One region of the Cribrihabitans neustonicus genome, then DNA from elsewhere that is predicted to be linked to it. Evidence: riboswitches for the same ligand, from Rfam matches in the RefSeq annotation. Region 1 holds a riboswitch; each other region holds the start of a gene.
What was found. A riboswitch is a leader RNA that binds a small molecule or an ion and turns the genes downstream of it on or off. The one in region 1 is predicted to bind cobalamin.

Region 1 (6,960 bases):
GAGCCAGGGAGGTGAGCCGGACCTGGCCCTGCAGCTGGTCGGCGATGTAATGCGCCGTGGTCTGGCCCTCGATGGTAGCATTGAGCGCAAGAATCACCTCGCGCACCGCCTCGGCGCCGACCCGGTCCACCAGCCGCGGAATGCGCAGCTCTTCTGGCCCGATTGCATCCAGCGCCGACAGCGTGCCGCCGAGCACGTGGTAGCGGCCCTTGAACACGCCTGCGCGCTCCATCGCCCAGAGGTCGGCGACATCCTCCACCACGCACAATTCGCCATTGGCGCGCGCTTCGTCCTGGCAGATCGGGCAGATGTCATCGGTGCCCACGTTGCCGCAGTTCAGGCACTCGCGGGCGCTGGCGGCGACTTCTCCCATCACGTCAGCCAGCGGCGTCAGCAGGAGCGCGCGCTTGCGGATCAGGTGCAGAACCGCCCGGCGCGCCGAGCGCGGCCCCAGCCCCGGCAGTTTCGCCATCAGGGCTATCAGCGTCTCGATTTCGCCGGTGGGGTTGTCGTTCATCGCTCAAGACCTTTCCTTGCCGTTTCATATAGGAGGGCCGGGGCGGGGGAGCGCAAGGCCGGGGCGGTAAAATGTCCGGGGTTTGTTTGCCGCGGGCGGGCGCGCCGAACGGCGGACAGAGAAAAGGCGGCCCGCGGCCGCCTCATCCGTTGCACCTGCCGTGAGCGGGCTTCAGAACGGCAGCTTGATGTCCTTTGGCAGGCCCATGCTTTCGGTCAGTTTGGTCATCTCTTCCTGTGCTTTTTCCGCCGCCTTGGCCTGGGCGTCCTTGATCGCGGCGAGGATCAGGTCCTCGACCACTTCCTTGTCGTCGCCGTTGAAGATCGACGGGTCGATGTCCAGCGCCTTCAATTCGCCCTTGGCCGAGGCGGTGGCCTTCACCAGCCCGGTGCCCGCTTCGCCGGTGACCAGAACGTTGTGCAGCTCTTCCTGCATTTCCGCCATCTTGGTCTGCAGCTCCTGCGCCGATTTCATCATCTTGGCCATGTCGCCAAGACCGCCGAGGCCTTTGAACATCTGTCTTCTCCTAGGATTCCGGTTTGCAGCGTAGATACGGGCGCCACCGGCCTCAGACAAGGGGCGAGACCGGGGCAGGGTGGGTTTTCCGCAGGCTCAGGCCCGGCGCTCAAAGGCGCTCAGCCGTCCTCGAACGGGTCCCACTCGTCTTCGACTTCGGGCAGCGCTTCGGCGGCGGCGCCGGCGGCGATCTCCTCGGCGGTGCGGATCTGCTTAATCCTGGCGTTGGGAAAGGTCTCCAGCACCGCCTGCACCAGCGGATGCGCGGTGGCTTTCTGGCGCAGGGCGTTTTCCTCGGCGTCGCGCACCTCGGCGATGGTCGGCGCGTCGCCATCGGGGGCGATGGTCACCACCCAGCGGCTGCCGGTCCAGTTCTGCAGCGCGGTGCCCAGACGCGCGGCGAGGTCGCGCGGCGCCTGCGCAGCGGGGGTGAACTCGATCCGGCCGGGCTGGTAGGCGACCAGCCGCACTCCGGTTTCCACCTCCACCAGCAGCTTCACGTCGCGGTTCGTGCGGATCAGTTCGACCACATGCTCGAACGAGGGGTAGCGCGCCAGGGCCGGGCTGGTGCGGGGCGCTAGCGCCGCCGCCTGTCCCGCACCGCCTGCGGAGGCCGTGGTCTGGCCCGATCCGGCCCCATAAGGTGCGCCCTGCGGCGGGGCCGAGGCGTAAGCCGAGGCACCGCCTCCCCCGCCCGCCGCAGGCCCGCCCATGCTCTGAATGGGGCTGCCGCCAGTGCCGCCGGGCCCGCCATTCGGGGGCGGCGCAGGCGTGTCCTGCAGCTTGCGGATCAATTCCTCGGGGGAGGGCAGGTCGGCCACATGGGTAAGCCGGATCACCGCCATCTCGGCGGCCATCATGGCATTTGGCGCCGCCGCCACCTCCTCCAGCGCCTTCAGCAGCATCTGCCACATCCGGGTCAGCACGCGCATCGGCAGGTTCTGGGCCATCGCCTGGCCGCGTGCGCGCTCGTCGGGACTGACGGTGGGGTCCTCGGCGGCTTCCGGCGTGATCTTCACCACCGAAACCCAATGGGTGATCTCGGCCAGGTCGCGCAGCACTGCAAGCGGGTCGGCGCCCTCGGCATACTGGCCGGAAAGCTCGGTGAGCGCTCCCGCCGCATCGCCCTTCAGGATCATGTCCATCAGGTCGAGCACCCGGCCGCGGTCAGCGAGCCCCAGCATGGCGCGCACCTGGTCCGCCGTGGTCTCTCCGGCACCGTGCGAAATCGCCTGATCGAGCAGCGAGGTCGCATCGCGGGCAGAGCCTTCGGCGGCGCGGGTGATCAGCGCCAGTGCGTCATCGGCGATCTCCGCGCCCTCGGCAGTGGCAATCCGGCGCAGCAGAGAGATCATCACCTCCGGCTCGATCCGGCGCAGGTCGAAGCGCTGGCAGCGCGACAGCACGGTGACCGGCACCTTGCGGATCTCGGTGGTGGCGAAGATGAACTTCACATGCGCGGGGGGTTCTTCAAGCGTCTTCAAGAGCGCGTTGAACGCGGAGGTGCTGAGCATGTGCACCTCGTCGATGATGTAGATCTTGTAGCGCGCCGAGGCCGCGCGGTACTGCACCGAATCGATGATCTCGCGGATGTCGTTCACGCCCGTGCGCGAGGCCGCGTCCATCTCCATCACGTCGACATGGCGGCCCTCCATGATCGCCACGCAGTGCTCGCACTTGCCGCAAGGTTCGGTGGTGGGGCCGCCCTGGCCGTCCGCGCCGATGCAGTTCATGCCCTTGGCGATGATCCGCGCCGTGGTGGTCTTCCCGGTGCCGCGGATGCCGGTCATGATGAAGGCCTGGGCGATGCGGTCGGCGGCAAAGGCGTTCTTCAGCGTGCGCACCATTGCGTCCTGGCCGACCAGGTCGGCAAAGGTCTCGGGCCGGTACTTGCGGGCCAGGACCTGATAGGGGGATTGGCCGGGGCCGCCGGGGCCGCCGGGGCCGCCGGGGCTGCCGGGGACGGTGCTGGGGGTGTCGCTCATGATGTCTCGTGCCGGATTCGGAAGAGGCGGCGGGGCCGCGTTGCGGGCAACGTAAGGAAGCGCGGCGGCTTCGTCCACCGCGGAAGGGGGCGCCCACGGGCGGCGCGGGCCGGGCCTGCGCCAAAAGGCTTGGGCGGGCAGCGCTTTCGCGGCTAGGCTGATTGCGGCGGCCCCTCGTTTGCGGGGGGGCGGGCAGCAGCGGGGGTGCGTCATGGCCAGGGAGATTCCCGGCAGGTCTGAGCCGGGGCAGCAGGAGACGGAACGCCGGGCAGCGGAACCGCAGCCCGCGGCCGAGGCTGCCGCCGGGCTCGCGATCCACGCGCTGCACGTCGCGCAGGGCACGCTCGCGCTGTGCCCGCTGCCCGGCGCCAGCGGCGACTACCACGGCGACCTGGCCGATATCGGTGCCTGGCAGCCCGGGCTGGTGATCTCGCTCACCACCGAGGCCGAGCACGCCAGCGTCGGCGCCAAGCTGCTTGGCGCCGATATCCAGAGCCTCGCCTGCCGCTGGGTGCATCTGCCGGTGCCCGACTTCCAGGCGCCGCCGCCCGCAATTGCAGTGAAATGGCCTGCCGCCAGCGCCTCTGCGCGCCACGCGCTGCGGGGCGGCGGCCGGGTGCTGGTGCATTGCCGCGGCGGCTGCGGCCGCTCAGGCATGGCGGTCCTGCGGCTGATGGTGGAGTGCGGCGAGCCGCCCGCAAAGGCTCTTGCCCGCCTGCGCGCGGTGCGCCCTTGCGCGGTGGAGACGCAGGACCAGATGGATTGGGCCTGCGCGCCGTATTGGGCCGGAGAGCAGGACCCCGGCTAGAACGGAGCCGGGCCGCGGGCCTTATGCCCAGGCATTCCGCTCAGAATGCCATCATCCGCTCGGCGTCCCGTGCCTCTGCCGTCTTGGGCAGCGCCTCGATCAGCGCGCAGGGGCGGGCGCTGCCGCCCTGCGCCGCGCTGAAGCCGCGGCCATCCTGCCGGAACATCGCATTGGCGTAGCGGCCGAGCTCTGCGGGATCCGCGTCCTCCCCCGCGCCGCAGAACACCCGGATGCTCTCATGGCTGGCTTCGAACCGCGCCAGGCAGCCCTTGGCGCAGCCCTCCAGTTCGCTGCCGCCAGATATGGAAAAGTCCGCCTGCGTCAGCGGCTTGGCCCTTGTCATCGCCTCGGCCAGCTTGGCCGCCATCTGCTCCGCTGCCGGACAGGGCCTGCCCAGGTGCCGGCATGTTGTTGCGGCGTAGAAATGTGTTTTGTCCGTCCAGATCATCAGCGCCCTCCGCGCTTGGCGGGGCGGCTTCCGGAACCGGTTCCAAATGTTCTGCGCCCGTGTGCGGCGCCGCCATCCGGACCCGCCCCGGACACCCCGCCGGTTTCGAGTTTCACGTGTGACGGCAGGTCTCCTGACTTGCGGGTCAAGGCGCCCCCGATCCTTCCCGGCGCGGCTGGGCCGCGGGCCAGTGGTGATCTTCGGGGTTGCTCGCCGCTTACAGTTGCGGGGGCAGTCGCGGCATTGGCCAGGCTGCAAAGCCGGGCCGCACCGTGTTCCCTTTTCATCCCGCGGCAGCAGATTCTGTGCCGAAGGAAACCGTCACCCCAAGCGGTAGCGGTTCGGCGGCGGCCGCGTCAATCCGTTATCTGCACCTGCGAGGGCATCAATGCTGTTTGCGGCAGCGCCAGCTGCGCAGGCAGGGCGCGGATCACGTCTGATGACCGGCGCACCCGCGCGAGCTGCCAGCCGCCCTGCAGCAGGATGTAGAAATTCTCTGCCACCGCGCGCGCATCCGCCTCCGCGATCCCGAGGCGGCGGGCGTGGGCGGCGGTCTCGGCGATCCAGCTCTCGAACAGTTCCGCTGCGTGCTGGTGCAGCTCCGCGTTCTCAGGTCCTGCGAACAGCGTGGCCGAGACCGGGCAGCCCGCCCATTTGCCGGAGGTATCGAACAGCTTGGCCAGTTTGTGGCACACCGTCACCGCGCCCTCGTGGAAGCTGGCAGCTGGTCCGAAGGACTCCGCGATCACCCGCATGATCTGGTCCGAGGCCCAGGTGGCAGCTGCCACCGCCAGGTCGGATTTGCCGTTCGGGAAATGGTGGTAGAGCGAACCCTTGGGCGCCTCCGCTGCGGCCAGCACCTCGGAAAGACCCACGCCGCTGAACCCCTTGTCGCGGAACAGGACTGCGGCGGCGAGAATCAGCCGCTCGCGCGTCGGGCGCTGGGGGGCACCGCCTGCCGGATCCTTGGCAGAATGGACGGGTTCGGGGGCATTTGCGGGGAAGGGTGTCGTTGCGTCACGCATGGTGCAAGCTTGACAGGTCTAGACCGAATGGTCCAGTGGTGGAAATAGACCAGTTGGTCTAGGGAGGGATTTGCCATGCTGGACGGGACATCAGCCAAGAGCGCCGCCATCCGGGAAGAGCCCGTGCGGTTTGCCTCGGGCAATGCGGAACTGGCGGGGCGGCTGTTCCGCCCCGAAGGGTCTGCGCGGGCCGCGGTGGTGCTCAACGGCGCCACCGGCGTGCCGCAGAGTTTCTACCGGCATTTCGCGCGCTGGCTGGCGGCGGAACAGCAGCTGGCCTGCCTCACCTATGACTACCGGGATTTTGCCGGCTCGGCGCAGGGCCACCCGCGCCGGTCCAAGGCGACAATGGCCGAATGGGCGCTGGCGGATCAGCCCGCCGCCCGGGCCGAGATGCGGCGGCACTATGCGGGCGTGCCGCTGTGGGTGATCGGTCATTCTCTGGGGGCGATGCTGATGCCCCTGCAGGAGGACCTCGAGGACGTCGCCCGCATGATCGTGGTTGCGGGCGGCTTGGTGCATCACCACGATCATCCCTGGCCCTACCGCGCGCTGGCGCTGGCCTTCTGGTTCGGGCATGTGCCCGTGGCGGTGCGGCTGGCCGGGTTCCTCCCCGGGCGCGCGGTGGGGTTCGGGGCCGACCTGCCGGCCGGGGTCTACTGGCAGTGGCGGCGCTGGTGCACCACGCCGGGAAGCTACCTGCCGGAAACCGGGGACAGCCTGCCGCGCCCCAGGTGGGAGCGTTCGGGCGTGCCAGTGGACGTGATTGCGCTGAGCGATGATGACGTGATCCCGCCGGTCAGCGCCTGGCGCCTTGGCGAGGTGTTCGGCGGAGTACCGCAGCGCCGCCGGGTGCTGAAGCCCTCCGATTACAAGCTGAGGGCCGTCGGCCACCTTGGCGCCTTTGCCCGCCGCAACGCGGTGCTTTGGCCGGAGCTGGTTGCGCCGCTCTGATTGTCCGGCTTGTCCGGCGGCTGAAGCGGCGCCACCGCACCCGCAAGCCTCCTCTGCGGCGGCTCGGAGGACGCGAATTAAGCGGTGCGTTTCAGACGCTCTTCGGTCAGCGCGGCATAGTCCCTGAGGCGCTGCTTGAACCGGCTTTTCAGCTTGCTCCGCGCGAGTTTCAGCGATTGCAGCATCAGCCGGCCGGGCAGGGTGCTGGCGGACAGTTCCAAATCCACCGCCATCCGGGTGCTGCGCGGCGACAGGGCGGCGAGTGCAACCCGCATGATGCCATCGACACCGCTGCCACTGCCCTGCAGCTCCAGACCGGTCACCGGCGAATAGTCCTTCAGCACCAGGCGGATGTCGCGCGGCTTGCCGCGGAACTCGAAGCGCAGATCCCACGCCAGCCCCTCACCGGGAGCGGCGATGTCGCCGGTGCGGTGAACCTCGAGGCCGCGGCGGACCGCAGCCCGTTCCAGGTGCTCGAAATCGGCGAGTGCCTCGAAGACCCTCGCGATCGGCGCATCAATATCTGCTTTGCTGTGGAATTTCATGGTTGCCCGCCCGAAATCTGACTGAAATCTGCCTGCGTTCTGCCGCTTGGTCCGACTATGCGCGCTAGTCCAGCGTATCCGCAAGCCAGTTCTTGATCAGGAAATGCGCAATTGCACCTTCCCGGGCGGGCTTCATATCCGGGTGGAATCCCGCATGCACCT
Region 2 (6,960 bases), on a different contig from region 1:
CGGACCCCGGCCAGCGGCCAGCCAGTATCCCGGTATTGCCGCCCTGCTGGCCGGGGCGGCCGGGCGGCCTAGGTTTCTTCTAGACCGCCGCCGCGCCGCCCGCGGCCCTGCCGCTCATTTATCCCGGCCCGGAGCTCATGCCAGAATACCGCCGCTGCCATCTTCTTCCCGGCCGTCTTTGCCGCCCGCGGGACCTGGCCGGAGGCAGTGCCGGACTTACGCTCGGCGCCCCCGCACTGGATGACCCGGCCCCGGTGCAGCTTCTGGACAGTTTTTGCGGCACCCTGCGCGAAAGCGGCCGCTTGCTTTTGCAGAGCGGCGGACGGCTCTGCCTGTTCGGCCCGCGCGGCAGGCTCAGCCAGCCCGGGGCCGGCGGGCTGGTCAGCGGATTGCCCGGCGGCCCGGTGCAGCGCGTGCTCAAAAAGCTCTGCCCGCTGCGCCGCCTGCTCCCCGTGGCCGAAGGCCGGCTCACCCGGTTCTGGTTCCGCCCTGCCCGCAGGGACAAGCCGCGCGGGGAGCTTATGGTCTTTGGGCTCGAAACACCGCTCGGCACTGCCAGCCTCATTTGCAGCAAGCTTTCGGGCGGCAAAACCCTGCGCGCGCTGGAGCGCCATCTCGAAGCGCTGGGCGCAGCGCCTGGAGAACCTGCCGCGCTTTATGCGCTGCTGGCTCCAGAGCAGCCGCACGGCCATGCCAAGCCGATGCTGCGGCTCATGCCGGATCTGCCCGCCCGCCAGGCGGCGGGCCAGATCTTCGCTGCGCACCTGGCAGCCGCGCGGCAGAATGAGCTGGGCATCATCTCCGATCTCGACACCGAGTTCCTGCACGATTACCGCATCGCCCTGCGCCGCAGCCGGGCGCTGCTCTCCGGGATGAAGGGTGTTCTGGGCGCCGGTGCCGCCGTCCGCCTGCGACGCGATCTATCGGCACTGATGAGCAGGACAGGCCGTCTGCGCGACCTCGATGTCTTCCTTCTGGAACAGGACCGCATCCGCGCGCGCCTGCCCGCAGCGCTGCACCCTGCACTCGCGGCTCTCTTTGCCGCGATCAGCGCAGAGCGCGCCGCCTGCCAGCAAACCGTGGCGCGCCACCTCTGCGGCGCGTCCTACCACTGGCACATGGCCGGGCTGACCGCGGAAGCCGCCTGTGCCTCTGCCACCGCCCGGCTTCAGGATCCCGGCGCGGCGCAGCCCATCGGCCCGCTGGCCCGGAAGCTGATCCGGAAACGCCACGCCAAGCTCTGCGGCCAGGCCAGGCAGATCACCGATCGAAGCCCCGATGAAGACATCCACGCGCTGCGCATCGGCTGCAAGAAGCTGCGCTACCAGCTGGAGCTGTTTGCGCCGCTGTTTCCGGAAGAGGCGCTGGCCCAGGCGTTGAAGCCCTTGCGGCGCCTGCAGAACCGTCTCGGCCGCTTCAACGACTGTGCCCAGCAGGAGACCGTGCTTTTGGAATTCGCCGCCCGCGGATTTGCCGCCCCCGGCGGTGATCCCAACCCGGCCGGGGTCAAGGCGGCCCTGGCCGCTGGCGCTTTGGTTGCACTGCTGCACCAGGAGCAGCGGGCCACGCGCGCCCGGCTCGGCAAGCGCCTCAAGGCCTTTGCCAGCCCGGCCGCGCAGGCCCGGTTTCAGGCCCTCTGCAGGAGGGGTTGAGCCGCTAGCCTCCGCTGCGCCGCAGCAGGTAGATATCCATGATCCAGCCATGCTCGGCGCGGGCCCTTGCGCGGGTCTGGACGATCTGCTCCGCGACTTCGGCCAGACGCCCGGCAATGGAGATCTCGTTTGCCATCCCGGCATAGGCGCTCCACCAGATCTCCACGCCCTCGGGCGCAACCGCGCGGAAGGAGCATTCACCGTCCAGCATCACCACCAGCGTATCGGCGCTGTCCGGCCAGCCTTCCTCGCGCAGCCGCCGCCCGGTGGTGATGGTGAAGGGCGCGCCAATCTCGTTCAGCGGCACCGCATGTGCCGCCGTCAGCGCCTGGATCGAGGTGATGCCGGGGATCACCGCAAGCCGCAGATCCGCCCGCGCCCGGAGCCGTTCGGCGATCCGCATGGTGCTGTCATAAAGCGCCGGGTCGCCCCAGACCAGGAACCCCGCTTTGCCGCCGCCGGGCAGGGCTTCGATGAGCGCCCGCCACCAGATATCCGCGATGGCGTCATGCCAGTCATCCACCCGCTGGCGGTAATCGCGGGTTGCCTCATCGCGCCGGGGCAGGGCGAATTCCACGATCCGCGGGCCGCCCCCCGTGATCGCCTGCGCGCAGATCTCCTTGCGCAGCCCGGCGAGGTCATCCTTGCCCGCGCCCTTGGTGGGGATCAGGATCACGTCCTGCGCATTCAGCGCCGCAACCGCTTGCAGCGTCATGTGCTGGGGGTTGCCGGTGCCGATGCCGATCAGGGTGAGGTCAATCATGCCAGGGCCTTCATCTTCGATGCGCGGCTTACCAAAGACGGCGCCGCGCGCTGTTGTCCGCAAGCCTGCCGTCTGCAAGCCTGCGCTTCACTCACAAACCTTCGCCATCTGACTGCACGGTGACGCTGGCCGTGACCGGCTCGCCCTTCACCGTCAGCGGGCTGTGGCTGTTGCTGTTGAGCGAAACCGTCACCTCGGCGCTGCCCGCGGGCAGGGAGGGGATATGCAGCCACTCGCCGTACAGCCGGGCGACCTTCTCGCCGTTCACATAGACATGCGCATGGCCCTCTCCGGCTGCATCCGCGGCAGAGGCATTCTGCGGTGCAAAGCGGAAGTTCTCCGTCGTGGCCTGCAGGTTCCAGCCGGACATCGGGTCCTTCATCACTTCGAGCGCCACCCGGGGCGCATCGCCGCCCGCGGGCAGGTCGGTGGCGGTGCCATGGGCATGGCCGGCGATCTCCGCCTGGCCGCCGCCGTGATGCGCCGGGCCGCCATGGTCGTGGCCGTCGAAGGTGACGCCATTGCCGGCCGCAGTCACGAAGCCCGCGCCGCCGCCAAAGACCAGCCCGATGGCAAAAAGAGCAAGAGAGCGGGACATTTTCTCATCCTCATCAATAGAACGCCCCCGCCGGTCTGCGGCCAGCGGGGGCGGAAAGTGCTGCGGATCAGGCCGCGGCCGCTTCGCGCTTGCCTTCCGCCTGCCAGAAATGGCCGGCGAATGTGCCCAAGAGCACCCAGGCCGCCATGCCGACGCCGAAGGCGCGGGCGGCAAACAGCGCGCCGATCTCGGTCGGCACCGGACCGGAGAAGCTTTCCGGCTCCGGCGCGCCTGCCACATGGGGGGCCAGCAGCAGCACGGCAGCGATCAGATAGGCGGTAAGCCCGCCGCCAAAGGCAATGAGCCACATGGCAACACCGGCCGCGGCGACGGTCAGCGTCCACCAGACCTGGCGCAGTCCCACGTCCGCAGCCGCCACCCCCGGCACCTCGGGCGCCAGCGACAGGCCGGGCGCAAAGTGGAAGGTGATGAAGCCCGCCAGACCCCACAGAAGGCCGCTGCGGGCGGTGACGGCATGGCCCTGGCGCTCGGCCAGCGACATCAGCGCCACCATCACCAGCGCATAGCCGGTGTAAGTCAGCATGGTGAAGATGATGCTGAGCCCGTCGCGCATCAGGTCAGCGCCCGGCAGCTCGGGATGCGCCGAGATGGCCGCGCCCCCGAAATGCACCAGCTCACCGGATTCATAGAGTTCGGCATGCAGCAGCACCGGCTGCACGAAAACGAGCTGCAGCAGGGCGGTAATCAACCCTGCTGCAGCACCAGCGAAAAGGCCGCTGGTCAGAATACGGCTGAACATGGCCTTAGTGGCAGGGGAAGCCGGTGGCGTGGCGCACGTCATGCGCGGCGTCATGCAGGGCGGAGGCCTGCACGTGGCCGGTCAGCGTGATGATGCCCAGGCCCAGAACCACGGCAAACAGGGCCGGGATCAGGCTGGTGCCGGCGGCGGATGCCTTAAGCGTTTTCGTCGTCATGTCTTGTCCTCCTTGCCGTCACACCCGACGGCACAAGTGTTCCGTTGCGCTACGGCCGGTCTCCTGACTCGCGGGTCGCTGCTGCCGTCCACCTTCCCGGCTTGCGCCAGTGGCATTGGACGGCCGCTCGCCGCTCACAGTCGCGGGGGCGGTTGAGGCTGCGGCGCCGCGATTTGGTCCGCCGTTCCTCATTCCCGTTTCAGTCCTGGCGCTTGGCACCACTGGACACCGTATCAGTTTGTTTTGCCCGCCGCGCACCGCTCTGGTCAAGGCTGAAACCGTCCTGTTGCGCATGCTTCGCGGCAGGGCCCCGGAAAATGGAGATTCTCCGGCCAAAATTCCGGGCCGGAATCTTTCCCGCCCGCGGCAGACGGCGGCTCAGCATCCGTGCGCCGGGATGCGGGCCAGCGCCTTGAACCGCAGGGCTCCCAGCGGGCGGGCATCGGCGAAATCGCCATCGAGGCTCCCGGCATACAACCTCAGGAAGGTCATCAGGTCCGGCAGGTCGGCGGCGCTGATTCCTCCGAACAGATAGGCGGTCTTGCCGCTTTGCCGCACCGCCAGCGTCTGCGGGCGGCGGCAGCCGGACATGCAATCGGCCTCAGCCAGATCCGCCGCCAGCCCTGCCTCCTGCAAGGCAGCCGCCAGCTGCGGCAGCAGCTCCGGAGCGGCATCGCGGCAGGTGCGGCAGAGGGTGATGGCGGGGCGGCTCATGCGTTCGGTGATGCGTGGTCTGGTGCGGCGGGCAGCTCGCTGTCCGCCAAGGGCCCGTAGAGGATCAGCACCGGCGCGCTGGTCTCCATCTTGCGCAGGACCTGCGGCAGCTCGCCCACCGTGTGGCAATAGAGCGACTGCGCAGGCGTCGAGACCCCCAGCGCCACCAGCGCATGGGTTTCCGGCGGCAGCCCCGCCTGCATCAGCTTTTCCGCCAGCGCCGCAAAGGTGCGCTTGCCCATGTAGACCACGGTGGTCGCCTCGGGATCCGCGAGGGCTGCGAGGTTCAGGTTCTCCGGCAGCCCGCCGGTCACGTCATGGCCGGTGATGAACTGCAGCCGCCGCGCCGTCATCCGCCGGGTGAGCGGGATGTTCGCTGCTGCCGCCGCCGCCGAGGCCGCGGTGACGCCGGGCACGATCTCAAAACCGATGCCGGCTGCGCGCAGCGCGGTGATTTCCTCTTCCAGCCGCCCGAAGACACCCGAGTCTCCGGACTTCAGCCGCACCACATGCGCGCCGGAAGAGGCGTATTCCACCAAGAGCTGGCTTACGTGGTCCTGCTTGGGCGAGGGGCGGCCTGCGCGCTTGCCGACGCCGACCAGATCGGCGTCAGCGCGGGCGTGGGACAGGATCGGCCCCGACGACAGGTCGTCGAACAGCACCGCATCCGCCGCCTCTAGCCGCTTCACCGCCTTGATGGTCAGCAGTTCAGGGTCGCCGGGGCCGGAGGAGACGAAACTCACGAAACCGCTCATGCGCGCTCTCCGGTGATCAGGTGGAAGAAAGTGCCGGTGACATGCCCCTTGACCGATCCGGTCTCGGGCACCGGGTTTCCGTCGGCGTCCATCACCCGGGCCAAGGGCGCGTCGGGCTCGTCCAGGATGGTGGAATAGTGGAATTCATGCCCGCGCAGGGCGCAGCCCGCGGCAAAGCCCGGCATCCCCGCCTCCAGAACGGCGCGGCGGTAGCCAAGGTGGAACTTGCGCTTTTCGTAAGACGTCACCAGTCCCAGCAGCCCGGCCATCCGGTGCCGGTTGCCCTGCTTGTCGATCAGCGCCTCGCCAAGCGCCATGTAGCCGCCGCATTCGCCATGCACCGGCCGTGTCTCAGCGTGCTTGCGCAGGCCCGCGCGGAAGGTGTCTGCCGCGGCCAGCGCTGGCCCATGCAGCTCAGGATAGCCGCCGGGCAGCCAGACCAGATCGGCGTCCGGGGCCGGGGCCTCGTCCGCCAGCGGTGAGAACGGCAGGATCTCCGCCCCGGCCGCGCGCCAGCCTTCCAGCAGGTGCGGATAGGTGAAGGAAAACGCCGCATCGCGCGCCAGCGCAATCCGCTGCGCGGGCGGTTCGGGGAGCGTGGCTGGGCCGGGCGCCGCGCCCGCCAGGGCGGCCGACTTGATGGCCTCCAGGTCCACATGCTCCCGCAGGAACGCCGCATAACCCGCGATGGCCGCTTCCAGATCGGGATGCTCCACCGCCTGAATGAGGCCCAGATGCCGCTCCGGCAGGGTGAGGTCGCCGCGGCGGGGGAGGGAGCCCAGCACCCTGATGCCCGCCTTCTCCATGCCAAGCCGCGTCAGCCGCTCATGCCGGGGGCTGGCGACCCGGTTCAGGATCACACCTGCAAAGGGCAGTTCCGGATCATAGGCCCGGAACCCCAGCGCCGTGGCCGCCGCCGACTGCGCCTGCCCGCCCACATCGACCACCAGCACCACCGGCCAGCCCATGCGCTTTGCGGTCTCCGCCGAAGACCCGAACCCGGATTGGCCGCGCGTCGCCACGCCGTCGTAGAGCCCCATCGAGCCCTCGCCGATGCAGATCTCCGCCCCCGCCGCCTGGCCCGCCACCGCGTCGAGCAGCGCGCCGTCCATTGCCCAGGTGTCGAGGTTGAAGGACGCCCGCCCCGCCGCCGCCAGATGGAAGGCCGGGTCGATGTAGTCTGGCCCGCTCTTGAACGGCTGCACGGTGAGCCCGTCCTCGGCCAGCGCCCGCAGGAGGCCCAGCATCACGGTGGTCTTGCCGGTGCCGGAGGAGGGGGCCGAGATCATCAGTCCGGGAGGGGTCATTGCGCGGTCTCCTTTAGTCCCGCCCGGCCGCAGGCCGGGCCGCGCCGGCCCGCCCCCTCGGGGCGGCGCGTTTGCGCCGCCCCGCGGTCCGGCGCGGCCCTTAGCGTTTTTGTGCTGGCGTTGCAGAGGTCTGAATTCACGCCAGCGGCATGTGACACTGTTTCAATCATCCCCATGGCTCCAGCTCGACCACGGGCTGTCCGCGCTTTGCGGCCGGTAGCGGCGGTCATAATCCG
Region 3 (6,960 bases), on a different contig from region 1:
GCCGCGATATTCGACATAAAAGCGTGTGTCCAAAGAGTATTACTCCGGATGAATCCGCAAGAGGAATTATCTCAAGATATTTTCAACACACTGATTAAACTCATCAACGAGCGTGATGCTGAACAGAAAGAAGATATTGCCTTTGGCCTGACGAACTTGGTCAATCGGTACCTAAAGATGGAGTGGGAAAGACTCAAAGTCGAACTGAGTGAATACGAAAAACTGGAGGAGTTGAGTTGAAACGCCTCATCGACCGCGGCCTGATGTTCGGCAACCTCTTCCACGTGGCCTCGCCCGCGCTGGTGGAGCGCTATAACCGCGCGCTGATGCATCTGACCGGCAAGACCACCGCGCTCAACGATTTCCACGTCGATATCTCCGGCTATTCGCCCGAGGTCGGCGATGAGCTCAATGACATTTTCTACCTCAACCATGCGGGCGTGAACCGGCAGTTCATTTTGCTCTCGACCGAGCAGCAGCGCTGTCCGCTCCTGAATGCGCAGTTCTCCACCAGCCGCGATATATTGCGCCGCTTCATCACTGCGAACGAGCGCCAGCTCTTTGCCCTCACCGCGACGGACGCAGTGGCGGGCGAAATGGTGAACTCGGTCTTCGAGGTCTCGAGCCCCGCCAAGCTCTTCGACATCCGCCAGGTGCGGATCGAGGCCGACACCACCCGCGGCACGCTTAAGCACGCAGACAGGCTGGCCGAACTGGTGGAGCGCTTCAAGAGCGAGGAGGACGGCTGGTTCGACGATGCGCTGATTGCCGAGATGATCGAGACGGCAGAGAAATCCGGCGACGTCACCCGCAACCCGGTGCGGCTCGGCCAGGAGGTCTTCGAGCAGCAGAACTTCTGGACCGCGCATTTCGGCGGGCTCTACCTGTTTCCGGGGCTGGCGCACCCGGCGATGATCGCCAGCGCCGAGCGGCCCGAGGGCAAGCTGCCGCTGAAACATGTCTTCACGCTCGACGACCGCCAGCAGATCGCCGAGTTCCTCAAGCTTAATGGCCTGGCCGAGCCAGTGGCGCAGGCCCGCGGCATCGACGGGGCGGCGGTCTCGCGGCAGAAGATGGACTTCATCGCGGTGAGCGCCTTGGCGGAGCAGGGCGTGGACCTTTCCGACCTGCCGCGCAGCGGCTTGCGGCGGCTCGTGGCGCGCCATGCGCAGGACCTGCCCGCGGAATACGAAGGGCTCGCGGCGCTTCTGCGCTGGGCCGAGGACGGCGGCCCGCGCCCCAGCATGCGCCCGAGCCATCCGGCGTTCTTCTATGCCCTGCGCGCGAGTGACACGCCCGAGGCGGAGCTGGTGAACATGCTGCTGGCTGAGCTCGCCCCGCGCGACTTCCGCCAGCTCTTCATCTGCCACAAACAGGCTTTCTACCGTCTCTACAGCACTTGGCCCGAGGCCAAGAAGACTTACGCGGCAGAGTTCCTCGCCCGTGAATACGCCGTCGACAAGGCGGGCGCCCGGGCTGCGCTTTTTGGCCACGAGCCAGACATGGAGGGCAAGACCCCGGCGCTGCCCTGGGGCCCGCGCGGCCAGAGCGTCCGGTCCGAGCGGCTGGTGGAGCGGGTCGGCCCCTGGGGCGCGGTAAGACGCGGGCGGGGGCGCTGAATGTTCGGCTTCCTGCGGCTGGTGCTGCTCCTCGCGGTCGGGCTCACGGTGGTCTATGCTGCCGTCTCGCTCTACTCGCGCGAGGTGCGGCGCGCCAAGCTCAAGCGCCACTGGAAACACAAGGGCTTGACCGGCGACCGCGCGGCCTTCATCCAGCGGGGGCTGAAACAATACGACCGCTCGTTCCGGCGCCGTCTGATCCTGCTGGTCTACATCATTCCGCTGGGGGCGATCGCGCTCCTGGTCTACGTCATTAACTTCATGTGAGGTGCTGCCGATGCGATACATCAAATGGGGCGTCCTGATCCTGGTCTGGCTGGTGATCGGCGCCTTCCTGCATTACACGCTGCCGCAATATGACGTGGTGCGCATCGTCAACACTTACGAGGAACGTCAGGAGCTTAACGACTGGACCCGGATCTTCTGGTCGACACCGGACGATCAGTCGGCCGAGCTGCAGAACCGCGATGTGCAGTTCATCCAGGCGGTGCGCCCCAACGGCCGCGCCATCGTCTACCGTAACGAAGACACCGGTTGGAACTGGCCGCCCTATTTCAAGTTCGACACCGCGAACCTTTATACCGATGCCAATGATGCGATCTCCACCAAGGCCAACCCCGAGTGGGTGGCGGTGATGCATTACGGCTGGCGCAACGAGTTCCTGTCGGCCTTTCCCAACGCGGTCTCGATCAAGACGGTGGCCGGGCCTGACGACAAGCCCACCAACTGGCCCACGATTATCATCCTGGTACTGCTGGCAGCGCTGTTCTGGGCCATTTACGTGCGCTGGCGCCGCTTCCGCCGCGCCCGGATCGACCCGATGGTGGAGCAGGTGGAGGACAGCTTCTACGCCGCGGGCGATGCGATCTCCGAACGCGGCGGCCGGTTCAGGCGCTGGCTGGACAGCTGGAAGTCGAAGTGACCACGGGCGGCCGTCCCACGGGGCGGCCGCGCAGTCACACGATCCGGTAGGTGTTCTGGACCATTCCGGTGCCAAGCCGGCGCGAAGCCATCAGCTCCAGCCCGATGTCGCTGTCGAGAGGCCCGAACAACGGAATGCCGCTGCCAATCAGCACCGGTACCGTGGTGATGGTGAGATCGGCGATCAGCTCTTGGCGCAGGAACGATTGCACCAGTCTGCCGCCATCAATGTAGGCGCGTCTCCAGCCTTCCTGCTGCAGCTCTTGCATGAGGCCGGCGGGAGACGCGCGGCTCAGCCGGACCTTGTCCTGCAGGTGCCCGGGAACGTCCCCGCTGGTCAGGCTGCTGCTCAGGACGATCACGGGCTTTGAATAGGGCCACTGTCCGAACCCGAGCACGTTGCGGAAAGACCCCGTCCCCATGACAAGGCCGTCGACGCTGTCCATGAAGGCGGCAAAGCCGCTTTCCTCGTCGCTCGTGCCTGGCTGCCGGGTCAGCCAATCGAGCGAATGGTCCTGCCGGGCCACGTATCCGTCCAGGCTGGTTGCAATGAAAACATGGCCAGTCGTCATCTGAAACTCCCTCAACCCCTGCCGCCTCGTGCCGCCAAGTATACCCGGAAAGCGTGTCTGTGTGCAGGCGTGCAGCTGGCCTTTAGCCTGGGCAGCGATTCGGAGGGCGCCGCGCTGGAAAGCGGCGGGTCCTCAGGGCCTTGCCGCAAACAGAGGGCAGAGTGCCGGTTTGATATCCCGCCGCCTGAACCGGCTCCGGGACGCAGAACCCCTATGTCTTTTTCCGGTTTCGGCCGGTCGGATTTGTCGCCGTCAAGACCGTGGAAAGAGGGCAATTTCCGCCGCAGCAAGGTGCCGTCCTTCGGGGCGGAGAATTGGGAAGCTGGTGAAATTCCGGCACTGCCCCCGCAACGGTGAACCCGGGCAAGGCATGGCAGATCACCACTGAGGCGCGCGCTTCGGGAAGGTGCCATGCCCGCCGCAGGCGGCCCCGGGCAAGTCCGGAAACCAGCCTTGCCAGGAAACGTCAACCGCGGGCAGCGGCAGGGCGGTTGCGGGCGCGTGCCAGCGGCCTCTCCCGGCTCATGCCCGCACCCAGCCAACAGGGCCGCGGGGATGCGGCTTCAGGAGAGATGCAGATGCTTCAGGACAGCGAAATCCTGGCCAAGCTGATGGCGCGGCAGCAGAATTATTCCCTCGAACAGGCGTTTTATACTGATCCGGGCGTTTTCGATCTGGACCTGCGCCAGATCTTCTACCGTGAGTGGCTGTTTGCCATCCCCGCCTGCGAAATCCCGAAGCCCGGGAATTACGTCACCCACCAGGTCGGCAGCTACAACGTCATCATCGTGCGCGGCAGCGATGGAGAGGTGCGTGCCTTCCACAACGCCTGCCGCCACCGCGGCTCGGTGGTCTGCAAGGCGAAGAAGGGCAGTTCGCCCAAGCTGGTCTGCCCCTACCACCAGTGGACCTACGAGCTTGACGGCAAGCTCCTCTGGGCGCGCGACATGGGTCCGGATTTCGACGCCTCCAAACACGGGCTGAAACCGGTCCACTGCCGCGACCTTGCCGGGCTGATCTACATCTGCCTCGCCGATCAGGCCCCCGATTTCGACACCTTCGCGGAACTTGCGCGCCCCTACCTGACGCCGCATGACCTCACGAACGCGAAGATCGCGCATGAAAGCACCATCGTCGAGAACGGCAACTGGAAGCTGGTCTGGGAGAACAACCGCGAGTGCTACCACTGCGGCGGCAACCACCCTGCGCTCTGCCGCACCTTCCCCGAGGATCCTTCCGTCACCGGCGTCGAAGGCGGCGAGACCCCGCCGCACCTGCAGAAGCATTTCGACCGGATCGAGGGCGCGGGCTGCCCGGCGCAGTTCCAGATCGACGCCCGCGGCCAGTACCGCCTGGCGCGGATGCCGCTGAACGAAGGCGCCGAGAGCTACACGATGGACGGCAAGGCCGCGGTCGCCAAGCCGCTCGGCCGGGTGCCCTTCGCGGATGCGGGCACGCTGCTGAAGTTCCACTACCCGACCACCTGGAACCACTTCCTGCCGGATCACTCCATCGTGTTCCGCGTGACCCCGATCAGCCCGACCGAGACCGAAGTCGCTACCAAGTGGCTGGTCCACAAGGACGCGGTGGAGGGGCAGGACTATGACCTCAAGCGCCTGACCGAGGTCTGGACCGCCACCAACGACGAGGACCGCATCGTGGTCGAGGACAACCAGCGCGGCATCAACTCGCCCGCCTACGAGCCCGGCCCGTACTCGCCGAGCCAGGAAAGCGGCGTCATCCAGTTCACCAACTGGTACGGTGCGCAGCTCATGCGCGCGCTGACCGGGCGCAACCTGATCGCGGCGGAGTAAGCGCATGGGACTGCTTGCGAATTTCGAGACGCTGGACGAAACGCTGGCGTGGAAGGACGACGAGATGCTGGAATGCGTCACCGTCGTGCCGGAGGCGCCCAACACCGCCACCTTCAGCTTCCGCGCGCCCTCGGGCTGCTGGTTCAAGTACCAGCCCGGCCAGTTCCTCACGCTGGAGCTGCCGGTGCCCGAAGGCACCGTCTGGCGCACCTACACGATCAGCTCCTCGCCCTCGCGGCCCTTGTCGATCTCGGTCACGGTGAAGGCGCAGGCGGACAGTATCGGCACCCGCTGGATGCTCGACCACCTGCGTCCGGGGATGCGGCTCAAGGCCTCCGGACCCGCGGGTCTCTTCACCCTGCCGAAGCGGCCGAACGGCAAGTTCCTGTTCATCTCCGCAGGCTCCGGCATCACGCCCAGCCTGTCGATGACCCAGTACCTGTTCGACCGCGGCCAGTCGCCCGACGTCTGCTTCATAAACTGCGCCAAGCGCCCGAGCGAGATCATCGCCCGCCGCCAGCTTGAAGGCATGGCGGCGCGGGTGCCGGGCATCAAGCTTCATTTCGTGGTGGAGGAGGACGACCCCTACCAGGTCTGGACCGGCTACCGCGGCCAGCTCAACCAGATCATGCTCGGCCTGATGGCCCAGGACTACCTGGAGCGCGAGGTCTACTGCTGCGGCCCGGATGCCTTCATGCAGGCGGTGCGCGACATGCTGAACGGCCTCGGCTTCGACATGGAGAACTACCACCAGGAAAGCTTTGGCGCCCCGGTGGAGACCGAAGCCGACGCGCCCGAGATCGACGATGTGGTGCCCGCCGACACGGCCCCGGCCGTAATCCGCTTCGCCGCCTCCGGGGTCACTGCCGCTTGCGCCGAAACCGATACGGTGCTGGCAGTGGCCAAGGCTTCCGGTCTCAACATCCCCTCGGGCTGCACCTTCGGCATTTGCGGCACCTGCAAGGTGAAGAAGACCGCGGGCGACGTGCACATGGTGCACAACGGCGGCATCTCGGAAGAGGACATCGACGCCGGTTACATCCTCGCCTGCTGCTCCAACCCGATCGGCCAGGTCGAGGTGGAGATCTGAGCCGCGCCTGAAAGCACCCAGGGCCTCCGGGTCCTGGGTTATCCTCGTGCGGTCCTGTTCAGTCCTCAAACAGTCCGGGCGCCTGAACGATGGCCGCCGCCCGCTCCTGGGGCAGGCCCAGGAAAGCGGCGAGCTGGCTCGCATTCTCCTCCGGACTGCCGCCTTCGCTCAAGCGGTAGAGACTGGCAAACCCCGCCTCCTCGATCTGCGCCGCCTCATGCAGGATATCGTTGCGGATCGCGGGCAAGAGGCGCTCCAGCGCTGCCGCCGGGGTCTGCGCGCCGGCCAGCCCGACCCGGCGGGCATGGCCCTTCAGGTACTCATCCGAAAAACGGCACTCAATATGCAGGAGCCGCACCTTGGCCCGGTCCGAAGTGAAATCCCGCATAAGCTCCATGCCGGACGGGTCGAGGCATAGGATAAGGCGCCGCTCTCCGAAGTAGTCGAACAGCATCCGCAGCAGCGCCCGCCGGTGCCGGGTACGCTTTTCCAGCGCCCCTTCGATACCGCCCAGGCTGGGCAGCGGCGTGTCCTCCTCGTCGAAAAGGTACTCCACGGCGGGTGTCTCCGCCGCATCTCGCAACAGCGCCAGCAGGCGTTTGGCTACATGCCACTTCTTGCAGATCACCAGGAGAAGCTCGCGGTCATGGCCAAGCGTGCTTTCCGCCTCCCAGAACCGCGGCGCAAACCGGCGCCCGCGGCGGCCGAGCTGCACCAGGAAGTCATACAGCGCCCGCCCCTCGTTCGAGACCGGGAACTCCACTCCCTCCGCCGCGTAAAGCGCCCCCAGCCGCGCCTTCAGATCCTGCGCGTCGGGGCTGATTTTGCGCGCAAAGAGGAAATCCTGGCTGAGCAGCAGGTTGTAGTGATCATTGTAGAAGGTGACCGGCATCCCGTAGTCGCTGAACATCAGGAAAGTCAGCGTACGGCTCTCGATCTCTTCT

Region 2: linked by a shared signal. The riboswitch ahead of ACOHWE_RS11980 (CbtB domain-containing protein) and the one ahead of ACOHWE_RS14730 (hypothetical protein) in region 1 are both predicted to bind cobalamin.
Region 3: linked by a shared signal. The riboswitch ahead of ACOHWE_RS08005 (aromatic ring-hydroxylating oxygenase subunit alpha) and the one ahead of ACOHWE_RS14730 (hypothetical protein) in region 1 are both predicted to bind cobalamin.

Annotation. Positions count from the first base shown of each region.
Region 1 covers NZ_JBMERQ010000007.1:47,100-54,059, reverse strand. The annotation lists gene recR (recombination mediator RecR) at 1-517, opposite strand, end outside; gene ACOHWE_RS14745 (YbaB/EbfC family nucleoid-associated protein) at 689-1,033, opposite strand; gene ACOHWE_RS14740 (DNA polymerase III subunit gamma/tau) at 1,153-3,018, opposite strand; gene ACOHWE_RS14735 (protein-tyrosine phosphatase family protein) at 3,230-3,826, shown strand; gene ACOHWE_RS14730 (hypothetical protein) at 3,867-4,274, opposite strand; cobalamin riboswitch at 4,381-4,612, opposite strand; gene ACOHWE_RS14725 (TetR/AcrR family transcriptional regulator) at 4,631-5,299, opposite strand; gene ACOHWE_RS14720 (alpha/beta hydrolase family protein) at 5,375-6,253, shown strand; gene ACOHWE_RS14715 (SRPBCC family protein) at 6,331-6,798, opposite strand; gene nudC (NAD(+) diphosphatase) at 6,863-6,960, opposite strand, start outside.
Region 2 covers NZ_JBMERQ010000004.1:121,398-128,357, reverse strand. The annotation lists gene ACOHWE_RS12000 (CHAD domain-containing protein) at 255-1,652, shown strand; gene cobF (precorrin-6A synthase (deacetylating)) at 1,657-2,415, opposite strand; gene ACOHWE_RS11990 (hypothetical protein) at 2,507-3,013, opposite strand; gene ACOHWE_RS11985 (CbtA family protein) at 3,081-3,773, opposite strand; gene ACOHWE_RS11980 (CbtB domain-containing protein) at 3,778-3,948, opposite strand; cobalamin riboswitch at 3,985-4,196, opposite strand; gene ACOHWE_RS11975 (DUF1636 family protein) at 4,327-4,662, opposite strand; gene cobA (uroporphyrinogen-III C-methyltransferase) at 4,659-5,417, opposite strand; gene ACOHWE_RS11965 (cobyrinic acid a,c-diamide synthase CobB) at 5,414-6,724, opposite strand; gene cobM (precorrin-4 C(11)-methyltransferase) at 6,887-6,960, opposite strand, start outside.
Region 3 covers NZ_JBMERQ010000002.1:608,034-614,993, forward strand. The annotation lists gene ACOHWE_RS07980 (hypothetical protein) at 1-240, shown strand, start outside; gene ACOHWE_RS07985 (DUF6638 family protein) at 237-1,619, shown strand; gene ACOHWE_RS07990 (hypothetical protein) at 1,620-1,886, shown strand; gene ACOHWE_RS07995 (DUF1523 family protein) at 1,897-2,541, shown strand; gene ACOHWE_RS08000 (dihydrofolate reductase family protein) at 2,576-3,112, opposite strand; cobalamin riboswitch at 3,385-3,582, shown strand; gene ACOHWE_RS08005 (aromatic ring-hydroxylating oxygenase subunit alpha) at 3,691-4,926, shown strand; gene ACOHWE_RS08010 (FAD-binding oxidoreductase) at 4,931-6,016, shown strand; gene ACOHWE_RS08015 (DUF5928 domain-containing protein) at 6,075-6,960, opposite strand, start outside.